2 regions of the Bacillus mexicanus genome follow, and region 2 is predicted to be linked to the other one. Evidence: predicted binding sites of a transcription regulator. Region 2 holds the regulator's gene; the other holds the start of a gene.

Region 1 (5,449 bases), on a different contig from region 2:
TAGTGGCAGGATTTATGGTGTGGGTATTGATTTCATCACTCATTACCCAAATGACATTAGATATTCATTTAAGCAAAGGCGAGATTTCTTTAGTAACAGCGATTCCCGTCATCCTCGGGTCGCTTCTCCGCATTCCTTTAGGGTTTTTAACGAACAGGTTTGGGGCGCGGCTGATGTTTATTATCAGCTTTATCCTGCTTTTGATTCCTGTGTTTTGGATCAGTATCGCAGACTCTCTGTTTGATTTAATCGCAGGCGGGTTTTTCTTAGGGATCGGGGGAGCGGTATTCTCCATTGGGGTGACCTCTCTTCCGAAATATTATCCGAAAGAAAAGCACGGTGTCGTCAATGGGATTTATGGAGCCGGAAATATTGGAACCGCGATTACCACATTTGCCGCGCCGGTTATTGCACAAGCTGTGGGGTGGAAAGCAACTGTGCAGATGTATATGGTTCTGCTGGCCGTTTTCGCATTGCTGCACGTATTGTTCGGCGACCGCCATGAGAAGAAAGTGAATGTTTCCATAAAAACCCAAATCAAAGCCGTTTACCGAAATCATGTGCTGTGGTTTTTGAGCCTGTTTTATTTTATTACATTTGGCGCCTTTGTTGCCTTCACCATTTATCTGCCGAACTTTTTGGTGGAGCACTTTGGGCTGAGTCCTGCGGATGCCGGTTTGCGAACGGCTGGCTTTATTGCCGTATCGACGCTCCTCAGACCTGTAGGCGGATTCCTGGCTGATAAAATAAGCCCGCTCCGCATCTTGATGGTCGTTTTTGCAGGACTTGCATTATCAGGCATTATCTTATCGTTCTCGCCGACGATCGGCCTTTATACGTTTGGGACATTAACTGTCGCTGTCTGCTCAGGTGTAGGAAACGGAACTGTTTTTAAACTCGTGCCATTCTACTTTTCGAAGCAAGCGGGAATTGCCAATGGGATTGTGTCTGCGATGGGCGGATTAGGCGGATTTTTCCCTCCGTTAATCCTGGCGAGTGTATTTCAGGCAACAGGCCAATACGCGATCGGTTTTATGGCGCTTTCGGAAGTGGCGTTAGCAAGCTTTGTCCTTGTCATCTGGATGTATTGGCAGGAAAAAGTGAAAACGCACACGGAGAGAAACAGTCAGAGCGTCAATTAACACTGGGCATTCACAAGATTGTTATTTTTTTCTCGATGGGTGCCAATCAATTCACGTTACAATAAACATACGCAACGTGACTTTCTTCGAGGTGAGCTCATGAATTTTCTCTCTGTTCGACGACCATCTGATAGTGATCTGATTTCCAGCGATCTGCATGAATTGCTGGAATCAATCAGCACGAAAAGAAAAATGGAAAAACACACGTATTTGTTTCGGGAAGGAATGGATGCAGAAGAGCTTTACCTGATTCAATCAGGACTCATTGAGATTGGCAAGCTGACATCTGACGGAAAAGACCTGACACTTAGAATTTGCCAAAAGCATGATATCGTCGGTGAATTGACGCTTTTCACTGAAGAGCCGAGATATATGCTCAGTGCAAAAGTGCTAGAGGATGGCGAGGTGCTCGTCATTAATAAAAACAAGCTGGAAAAAGAATTAATTCAAAACGGTGCTTTGACATTTGAATTTATGAAATGGATGAGCACCCATCTTCGAAAAATCCAGTCTAAAATCAGAGACCTGCTTCTTCATGGCAAGAAGGGAGCGCTCTACTCGACCCTTATCCGCTTATCAAACAGCTACGGAGTGGAACGAAGCGACGGCATTCTGATTAACATTGTGCTGACAAATCAAGATTTGGCAAAGTTTTGCGCGGCGGCAAGGGAAAGCGTCAACCGTATGCTGGGAGATCTCCGCAAACAAGGGGTGATTTCGATAGACGAATCAGGAAAAATTATTTTGCACAAACGGGATTATTTGCGATGTGAGATTGAGTGTGAAAATTGTCCGCTGGAGATTTGCAATATTGATTAAAAAACCCAAAGGCCGCCGGCGGTCCTTGGGTTTTTTATCTTGTGGCCAACACATACATGACAGCAAAAAAGAAGCAGGCATTCACGAGTTCCCAAATGCCGATCGTTTTCACAGGCCAATCTCGTCCGTGGAAAAACCATGCACGCAAACTGCTTGGAATCAAACCGAGAAAAGCCCATCCTGCTCCGAAAAGAGCGGATAAAAAGGGGAGCAGCAGGTGATATCCCCATGACCAGTATGCAAATCTTTTGTTTTTCTTTTCTCGGATCATTGATTTCACAAAAAAGGAGCTCCCGATAAAAAATAAAGCGGATTGGAAAAAGATAAACCAAGCCGAGCCGTCAAGGATTCCCGTCCCCAGCCAACAGCTCGCAAGCCCACCCGAACAAAAAAACAAGACTCCTGCGATATCATTCACAAGCGCCCGTTCGTTTTTTCGGCGGGCAAAATACATATGGATGAGAAACAGCGGCAATAAAGAAACACCAATCCAGATGAGCGGCGGCATATGAAAGACAGAAATGATCAAAAAGAAACAGGCCGGAGCACTGTAATAACATATCCACTTTTGATAGGGGATGAGTTGTTTCTTTTTCATGGCAAGCGTAACGGGATACACGGCTAAGTACAGGAAAAGCCAGCCTAAAAAGAGCGGAATATGCCAGAAAACGGGACCGCCCTTGGCCATGCCGAGTAAAAAGGGAATCAGCAGCATTGCCCATGCGCCGTGCTGCTTTGGAATCAGCGTTTTCATCGAAATTCTCCTTTTTTATTCTATTATAAAGGCAGCCAACCTCCAGATAAGTGACATTCATCATACAGGTTGTGAAATATATCACTGCTATATAGGTTCAATATAGCTACACTAAAGCTATCCTTAGCACAGGAGGCTTTCCTATGAAACAGTGTGACTATTTATTATTTTTGAAACAACTTCCTATGTTTAATGAAGTGCCTCTATCCATTGTTGAAACCTTGCTGAAAAACGGGACGTTTATCAGCGGATCGTCCAGTCAGTCTCCATCCTTTCTTCATTCTCAATCTGTTTATATTGTATTAAAAGGCAGTGTCCGTTTTATGGACAGCAGGCTCCCAGAAGGCTCGAAAACCGTTGCGCTATGGGAAAAGGGCGATGTGTTCCCGATTGATGAAAAAGGAGAAATGTATTTATCGCCTTTTATCTCAGTCCAAGCCGCTTCAGACATTCTGATTCTCAATATCCCTTACCGTATATTTAAAAAAATGATGTCTTATAACTCGCGGCTGCAAATGAATTTTTTGGCCATGCTTCAGCAAAATGTCTTTTGCTCCTATCAATTATTTTTGCGCTATTTGCATACATCACAGGATGAAAATGCTGAGTCCGGCTCTTAAATAGAGCCGGTTTTTTGATTTTTGCTAATTGATTTAAGCGTCCTGCCTGAATACCGCTTTCATCACTTCCTGTAAAAGCTCTTCCTTCTCCCTAATGTGAATATTTTGTGAAAAAAGCGGAGTGTGTGACATAGTTCACAAGGAAATCTGCGGTCTCTGTTTATAGTGAACGTAGCATCACCTGACTCGGAAGGAGTGAACTCTCATGAAGAAAAAGAAAATGAGTCCGTTGTTTAGGAGATTGAATTATTTCTCTCCTATCGAACACCATTCAAATAAACATAGCCAAACCACCCGCGAAGATCGCGATTGGGAGAATGTATACAGAAGCAGATGGCAGTACGACAAAGTCGTTCGCTCCACCCACGGCGTCAACTGCACGGGGTCCTGCAGCTGGAACATTTATGTGAAAAACGGAATTGTCACATGGGAAGGACAAAACTTGAATTATCCATCAACAGGCCCGGATATGCCAGATTTCGAACCGAGAGGCTGTCCGCGCGGGGCCAGTTTTTCATGGTATATCTACAGCCCGCTCCGTGTGAAATATCCTTACGTGCGTAGTGTACTGATCAATTTGTGGCGCGAAGCATTGCAGGAGCATCAAAATCCGCTGGATGCATGGAAATCAATTGTTGAAAACCCTGAAAAAGCGAACTCCTATAAACAAGCAAGAGGGAAAGGCGGTTTTGTGCGCGCTGAATGGCCTGAAGTGCTGAAGCTGATTTCAGCCTCTTTGCTGTATACAGTCATGAAATACGGGCCTGACCGGAATGTCGGTTTTTCTCCGATACCGGCCATGTCCATGATCAGCCACGCCTCAGGCTCTCGGTTTATGTCATTAATCGGCGGCCCTATGCTCAGTTTTTACGATTGGTACGCGGATCTTCCGCCGGCATCTCCGCAAATATGGGGTGACCAGACGGACGTTCCGGAAAGCAGTGATTGGTACAATTCAGGCTATATCATTACATGGGGATCCAACGTGCCATTAACGAGAACGCCTGATGCGCACTTTTTGGCTGAGGCCCGCTATAAAGGCGCTAAGGTCATTTCGATCAGTCCTGATTTTGCGGAATCCTCAAAGTTTGCGGATGACTGGCTGAGTATCCGTCAAGGGACTGACGGGGCGCTTGCGATGGCAATGGGCCACGTCATTTTGCAGGAATTTTATGTGAATCAAGAGACGGAACGTTTCATTGAATACGCGAAGCAATACACGGATTTTCCATTCCTCGTTACCTTGTCAAAAGAAAATGGCGTATACGCAGCGGGCCGGTTTCTGCATGCGAATGACATCGGACGGCAGACAAAAAATGATCAGTGGAAGCCTGCGGTCTGGAATGACCAGACAGGCACATTTGCCATACCGCAAGGAACCATGGGCTCCCGCTGGGACGGACAGCAGAAGTGGAACCTGCACATGATCGATGAAGAAACCGAAGAGTCGATTGAACCCCGTCTCTCTGTGCTCGGAATAGAAGACGAAATCGGCACAGTGCGCATCCCGTATTTTTCAAATGACGGAAACAAAGTGCTTGAGCGGGATCTTCCGATTAAAAAACTGGATCTGAACGGCGAAGAGGTGTGTGTCACGACTGTGTTTGACTTGATACTGGCCAACTACGGCGTGAACCGGGACATCGGTGACCAATCACCTGTCTCTTATGATGATCCTCAGCCGTTTACACCAGGATGGCAGGAACAAATGACAGGAATCAAAAAAGAAGCTGTCATTAAGATTGCCAGAGAGTTCGCTCAAAATGCGATCGATACAGACGGCCGGTCCATGATTATCGTAGGAGCAGGGATTAACCACTGGTTCAATTCCGACACGATCTACCGGGCTGTATTAAATCTTGTATTACTAGTAGGCGCTCAAGGCGTAAACGGCGGAGGCTGGGCCCATTACGTGGGACAGGAAAAGCTTCGTCCTGCTGAAGGCTGGCAGACGATTGCAAATGCAAAGGACTGGGAGAGTGTACCTAAGCTGCAAAACGGCACCTCATTTTTCTACTTTGCGACAGACCAGTGGCGGTATGAGGACCAGCCCGTCAGTGACTTGGCTTCACCGATTGCTGGGTCATCTCGTTACAAGCATCATGCCGATTACA
Region 2 (5,449 bases):
TGCAAATAGCGGTCTTAGAGCTGCATTAGAAAAAGAATTTGCCCAGAATGAAGAGATGACGCTCATCATTCCTCCATTAGCGTTATGCACGGATAACGCCGCGATGATCGCTGCTGCTGGAACAGTTGCTTTTGAAAAAGGAATACGCGGTGCATATGATATGAATGGGCAGCCTGGCCTTGAATTGACTTCCTATCAAAGTCTCACGATATAATGGCGTGAGGCTTTTTTCTTTTTTATTAATAGCTGATCCACAATCTATCCACAGAAATAGGCGTGCTGAAAGAGATATAGAAAAATAAAGGGTTGAAGACACTGTTAGTAAAGTAGATATATTCAGAATATTATGTGGATAATCGCTTACTTCATTTGCTTATGAGGTTAATTTCTGTGGATAAAAAAGCACCTCTAAAAAGAGGTGCTTGACTTTTTTAAGCTTCTTCTGTGGATAGCTCTTCCCATTCGGACAAAAGGGTTTCCAGCTCTTGATTGAGCTTCTCGTTGTCTGCATGAATGGCTTGTACTTTTTCGTGGTCTTGGTAGACTTCCGGATCACATAGCAATTCATCGTTGTGACTGATGTTTTCTTCAATAGTTTGAACTGCAGCTTCAATTTCTTCAATTCGACGAAGGCGTTGGCGTTCTTTCTTTTTCCATTCTTTTTCTTCTTCGTAGGTGCGTTTTGAGTCAGACTTCACTGCAGCAGGTGTCTTTTCAGTTTCCTCTTGCTGCTTCATTTTCTCTAATTCTAATTGCTCTGTTTTTTTCTCTGTATAATAATCGTAATCTCCGAGATACTCTTCTATATGGTTTGATGAAAGCTCCAATACCCTTGTGGCGATTCTGTTAATAAAATATCTGTCATGTGAGACAAATAACAGTGTGCCAGGATAGTCAATCAGCGCGTTTTCGAGAACTTCTTTGCTATCTAAGTCCAAATGGTTTGTCGGTTCATCAAGGATGAGAAAATTGGCTTTTTGAAGCATCAGCTTAGCCAGCGCCAGTCTTGCTTTTTCGCCCCCGCTCAGTGAATGGACCGGTTTCAGCACGTCATCTCCAGAGAATAAGAAATTTCCGAGACAAGTTCGGATTTCTTTCTCCGGAAGACCGGGGTACTCATCCCACAGCTCATCAAGGACACGTTTGGAGGAAGTCAGTTCAGCCTGCTCCTGATCATAGTAGCCGACACTGACATTCGAGCCATAGGAGATCGTTCCTTGATCTGGCTTTAAGGTGTCCATTAATGTTTTCAGCAATGTCGATTTACCGATTCCGTTAGGGCCGACGAGCGCTGCGCTTTCTCCTCTTGTGAGCATAAACGATACTTCTGATAACAGCGGCGGCTGGTTTTCATAGCTGATTGTGAGATCCTGAACACGCAAGACTTCATTTCCGCTCTGCTTTGTAATATCAAAATGAAAGCTTGCAGATTTTTCATCGCCGAGCGGCTTTGACATGACTTCCATTCGCTCGAGCTGCTTGCGGCGGCTTTGCGCTCTTTTTGTGGTAGAAGCTCTCGCCAGATTTCGGTCTACGAAGTCCTGAAGCTTTGCGATTTCATCCTGCTGCTTTTCATACACTTTAAGATCTTTCTCATATTGTGCAGCTTTTTGGTCGAGATAAGCGCTATAGTTGCCATGATACTTTTTACTATCGGCTCTTGAAACCTCGTAGACTTGGTTGACCACTTTGTCTAAAAAGTAGCGGTCATGCGAAACGATGAGAATGGCGCCTGAATAGCCTTGCAAATAATGCTCAAGCCAGGTTAACGTATTAATATCAAGGTGGTTTGTCGGCTCATCAAGAATGAGCAAATCAGGCTGTGTTAACAGAAGTTTACCAAGAGCAAGCCTTGTTTTCTGGCCTCCGCTCAGGCTTTGCACCTGTGTTGAATCGTCAAAATGGCTGAAGCCGAGACCGTGCAGTACTGATCTGACATCCGCTTCATATTGATAGCCGCCTTGATCTTTGAATTCCTGCTGAAGCCGGTCATAGGTTTTCATGATGCTTTCCAATTCATCTGGAGCAGCTGCTGCCATTTTTTCTTCTATAACACGCATTTCCTTTTCCATTGCTTTTAAGTGGTCAAAAACGGTCAACAGTTCTTCTTTTATGGTAAGCTTAGAATCCAAGCCCGTATGTTGGGCAAGGTATCCCATTGTCATATCTTTCGGTTTAATAATTTCGCCCTTTTCATATGAAAGCTGACCTGCGATAATTTTAAGGAGGGTGGATTTCCCCGCGCCATTTCTTCCTACAATGGCGATGCGATCACGATTTCTGACTTCCAGCTTTATATTGTTTAAAATAGTATCAGCACCAAATGATTTGGACAGCTGATTAACTTGTAAGATCATCATATTATTTCACCTCTGCTATAATAAGTTAAGTGTAGCTTATGAATCAGAAGTCAGCAAACAATACATTGTACGAAAAGGCTTAGAGAAGGAAATAGTGTATGATCTTTTTAAGGAGAGTTTGAATATGAATGGATTTTCTCATTTTAATGAACAGGGCAGAGCCCAGATGGTGGACATCAGCGAAAAATCTTCGACTGTCCGTACTGCGGCGGCTGTTTCAAGCGTACATATGAAGAATGAAGTGTACGAGAAAATAAAAAGTCACGATATCGGCAAAGGAGATGTACTGGCTGTCGCACAGGTGGCAGGTATAATGGCCGCAAAGCAAACGTCCAATATCATTCCGATGTGCCATCCGCTTTCACTGAGCGGAGTAGATATATCATTTGACTGGAAAATAAATGAAACTGGAGTTATACTTCATATAAAGGCACAAGTCAAAACAAAAGGGAGTACAGGTGTGGAAATGGAAGCGCTCACTTCTGCATCGGTGTGTGCTCTTACTGTTTACGATATGTGCAAGGCCCTTGATAAAGGCATGGTCATCGGTCCTACTTTCTTGCTGGAGAAGACTGGCGGGAAAAACGGTGACTTTAAAAGAGAACTATCCGAGTATAATGTGGGGGACCAAAAATGAATAAGGATCAATCAAAAATTCCGCAGGCGACGGCAAAACGGCTGCCGCTTTACTATCGCTTTTTAAAGAATCTGCATGCGTCAGGAAAACAGCGTGTATCATCCGCTGAGCTGAGTGATGCCGTAAAGGTTGATTCTGCTACGATTCGCAGGGATTTTTCCTATTTTGGAGCTCTTGGCAAAAAAGGATATGGATATAATGTGGATTATTTGCTGTCTTTTTTCCGAAAAACACTTGATCAGGATGAGATGACAAACGTCATTTTGATTGGTGTCGGGAATCTGGGCACGGCATTTCTTCACTATAATTTCACAAAAAATAATAACACAAAAATTTCTATGGCTTTTGATATCAATGAGAGCAAAATAGGACGTGAGGTAGGCGGTGTGCCTGTCTTTAACCTAAATGACCTTGAACAACACGTAAAAGATGAATCAGTCGCCATTCTTACAGTGCCAGCCATTGCCGCTCAATCGATTACAGACAGATTGGTCGCATTAGGAGTCAAAGGCATCCTTAATTTTACGCCGGCCCGTTTGAATGTGCCGGAACACATTCGAATTCATCATATAGATTTAGCTGTAGAGCTTCAGTCACTGGTTTATTTCTTGAAGCATTATTCAGTTTTAGAGGAAATCTAGTAAAAGGGAAGGAGGAGCCCACATATGCCGATCGGTCCTGGAAGCTTTGCTGTTATCGCAATCGTTGCTCTGATCATCTTCGGTCCCAAAAAGCTGCCTGAATTGGGGAAAGCAGCGGGAGACACACTTCGTGAATTCAAAAATGCGACGAAAGGGTTAACGAGTGATGAAGAGGAAAAAAAGAAAGAAGAACTGTAAGGTAGGATGACACGTATGAAAGTGAATCAAATGTCGCTTCTGGAGCATATTGCTGAGCTTCGAAAACGGCTGCTGGTTGTGGCGCTGGCATTTGTCGTTTTCTTTATCGCAGGATTTTTTGCAGCGAAGCCGATTATTGTTTATCTGCAAAAAACGGATGAAGCGAAGGAGCTTACGCTTAACGCGTTTAATCTGACAGACCCGCTTGTGGTGTTTATGCAATTCGCGTTTATCATTGGGTTTGTCCTGACTTCACCGATTATTCTTTACCAGCTTTGGGCTTTTGTGAGCCCAGGCCTCTATGAGAAAGAGCGCAAAATAACACTCGGCTACATTCCGATCTCTATATTGCTGTTTTTAGCGGGACTATCCTTTTCTTATTATATTTTATTTCCTTTTGTTGTTGATTTTATGAAGCGAATCTCTGAAGACTTGAATGTCAATCAGGTGATTGGAATTAATGAATATTTTCATTTTCTTTTGCAGCTGACGATCCCGTTTGGACTGCTGTTCCAAATGCCGGTTATCCTCATGTTTTTGACTAGGCTTGGCATTGTGACACCGATGCTCTTAGCGAAAATCAGAAAGTACGCGTACTTTGCGCTGCTGGTGATTGCTGCCCTGATTACGCCTCCTGAGCTTTTGTCTCATATGATGGTCACTGTTCCGCTCTTGATTTTATATGAAATCAGCATTTTTATATCGAAGATCGCCTATCGAAAAGCACAGAAAAGCACTGCTGCCGACCAGGACGTATCTTCTGGACAATCATAAAAAATCCATTTCTCATGTGAGAAATGGATTTTCTTTATTTCTGGTTCTTTTTGAGTTTAAATGAAAAAGCGAACATCTTAAAAGAAATGCTGATGTTGTAAGCGGCGAATACCATCAGAAGGATGGAGTAAAATGACCACATGCTGCCTGGCGAGCTTGCGGCAAGATAAGTAAAGATGCACCCTACGGCAAAATAGATCATTCCCCAAACGACCGGGTTTCTCATAAAAATAATCCTCCAATAATCAATTGCATTTGTGCGGTCTGCTGTTCAAGATACTTTTGAACAGGCTCAAGCTGTGTGATGACGACAAATGTATTCATCATCACATGGGCGAAAATCGGCACCCAAATCCGTTTTGTTCTTGCATACAAGAAAGCGAAGGTAAACCCCATTGCTGTATAGAGAAGAAGGTGCTTCAAATCAGCATGCACAATTCCGAAAATAATCGAGCTGAGCAGTCCTGCAAAAAAGAAATTCGTTTTCTCGTACAACGCCCCGAAAATGATTTTTCTGAAGATGATTTCTTCCAATATAGGCCCGATAATTGAAGAAACGACCATCATGAATGGGACTGCCTGAATGACATCAAGAATAGCTTGTGTATTTTCTGATTCTCTTCCGATACCAAACACATAATATTCAATAGAGCCTGCAATCATTTGAGAGAAGAGAGCAATGAATAAACCGGCTATCGCCCACAGAATAGAAAGTCCGACGGAGTCTTTCCGGCCGTTCCGCAATGTTTCTTTCGGTACAGTTCTCAGGATGAGCAGAACGACAATGAGACAGGCGATAAAGCTGATAACGGACCATAATCCTTGTGCTTGCACGAGAT

What was found. The regulator Rex, encoded in region 2, represses fermentation and respiration genes when NADH is low (regulators of the CRP and FNR family bind a similar motif). The targets are predictions, from matches to a motif close to TTGTGAAATATTTCACAA.
Region 1: a site for Rex is predicted at 3,459-3,476, ahead of AAGG74_RS12825 (nitrate reductase subunit alpha). Genes of this name have one in related genera too.

The regions. Positions count from the first base shown of each region.
Region 1 covers NZ_JBCEYV010000002.1:627,824-633,272, reverse strand. The annotation lists gene narK (nitrate transporter NarK) at 1-1,142, shown strand, start outside; gene fnr (fumarate/nitrate reduction transcriptional regulator Fnr) at 1,242-1,961, shown strand; gene AAGG74_RS12835 (YwiC-like family protein) at 1,996-2,715, opposite strand; gene AAGG74_RS12830 (cyclic nucleotide-binding domain-containing protein) at 2,859-3,335, shown strand; gene AAGG74_RS12825 (nitrate reductase subunit alpha) at 3,541-5,449, shown strand, end outside.
Region 2 covers NZ_JBCEYV010000005.1:3,965-9,413, forward strand. The annotation lists gene tsaD (tRNA (adenosine(37)-N6)-threonylcarbamoyltransferase complex transferase subunit TsaD) at 1-214, shown strand, start outside; gene AAGG74_RS21395 (ABC-F family ATP-binding cassette domain-containing protein) at 432-2,360, opposite strand; gene moaC (cyclic pyranopterin monophosphate synthase MoaC) at 2,485-2,997, shown strand; gene AAGG74_RS21405 (redox-sensing transcriptional repressor Rex) at 2,994-3,638, shown strand; gene tatAY (sec-independent protein translocase protein TatAY) at 3,663-3,836, shown strand; gene tatC (twin-arginine translocase subunit TatC) at 3,843-4,610, shown strand; gene AAGG74_RS21420 (YdiK family protein) at 4,645-4,836, opposite strand; gene AAGG74_RS21425 (CPBP family intramembrane glutamic endopeptidase) at 4,833-5,449, opposite strand, start outside.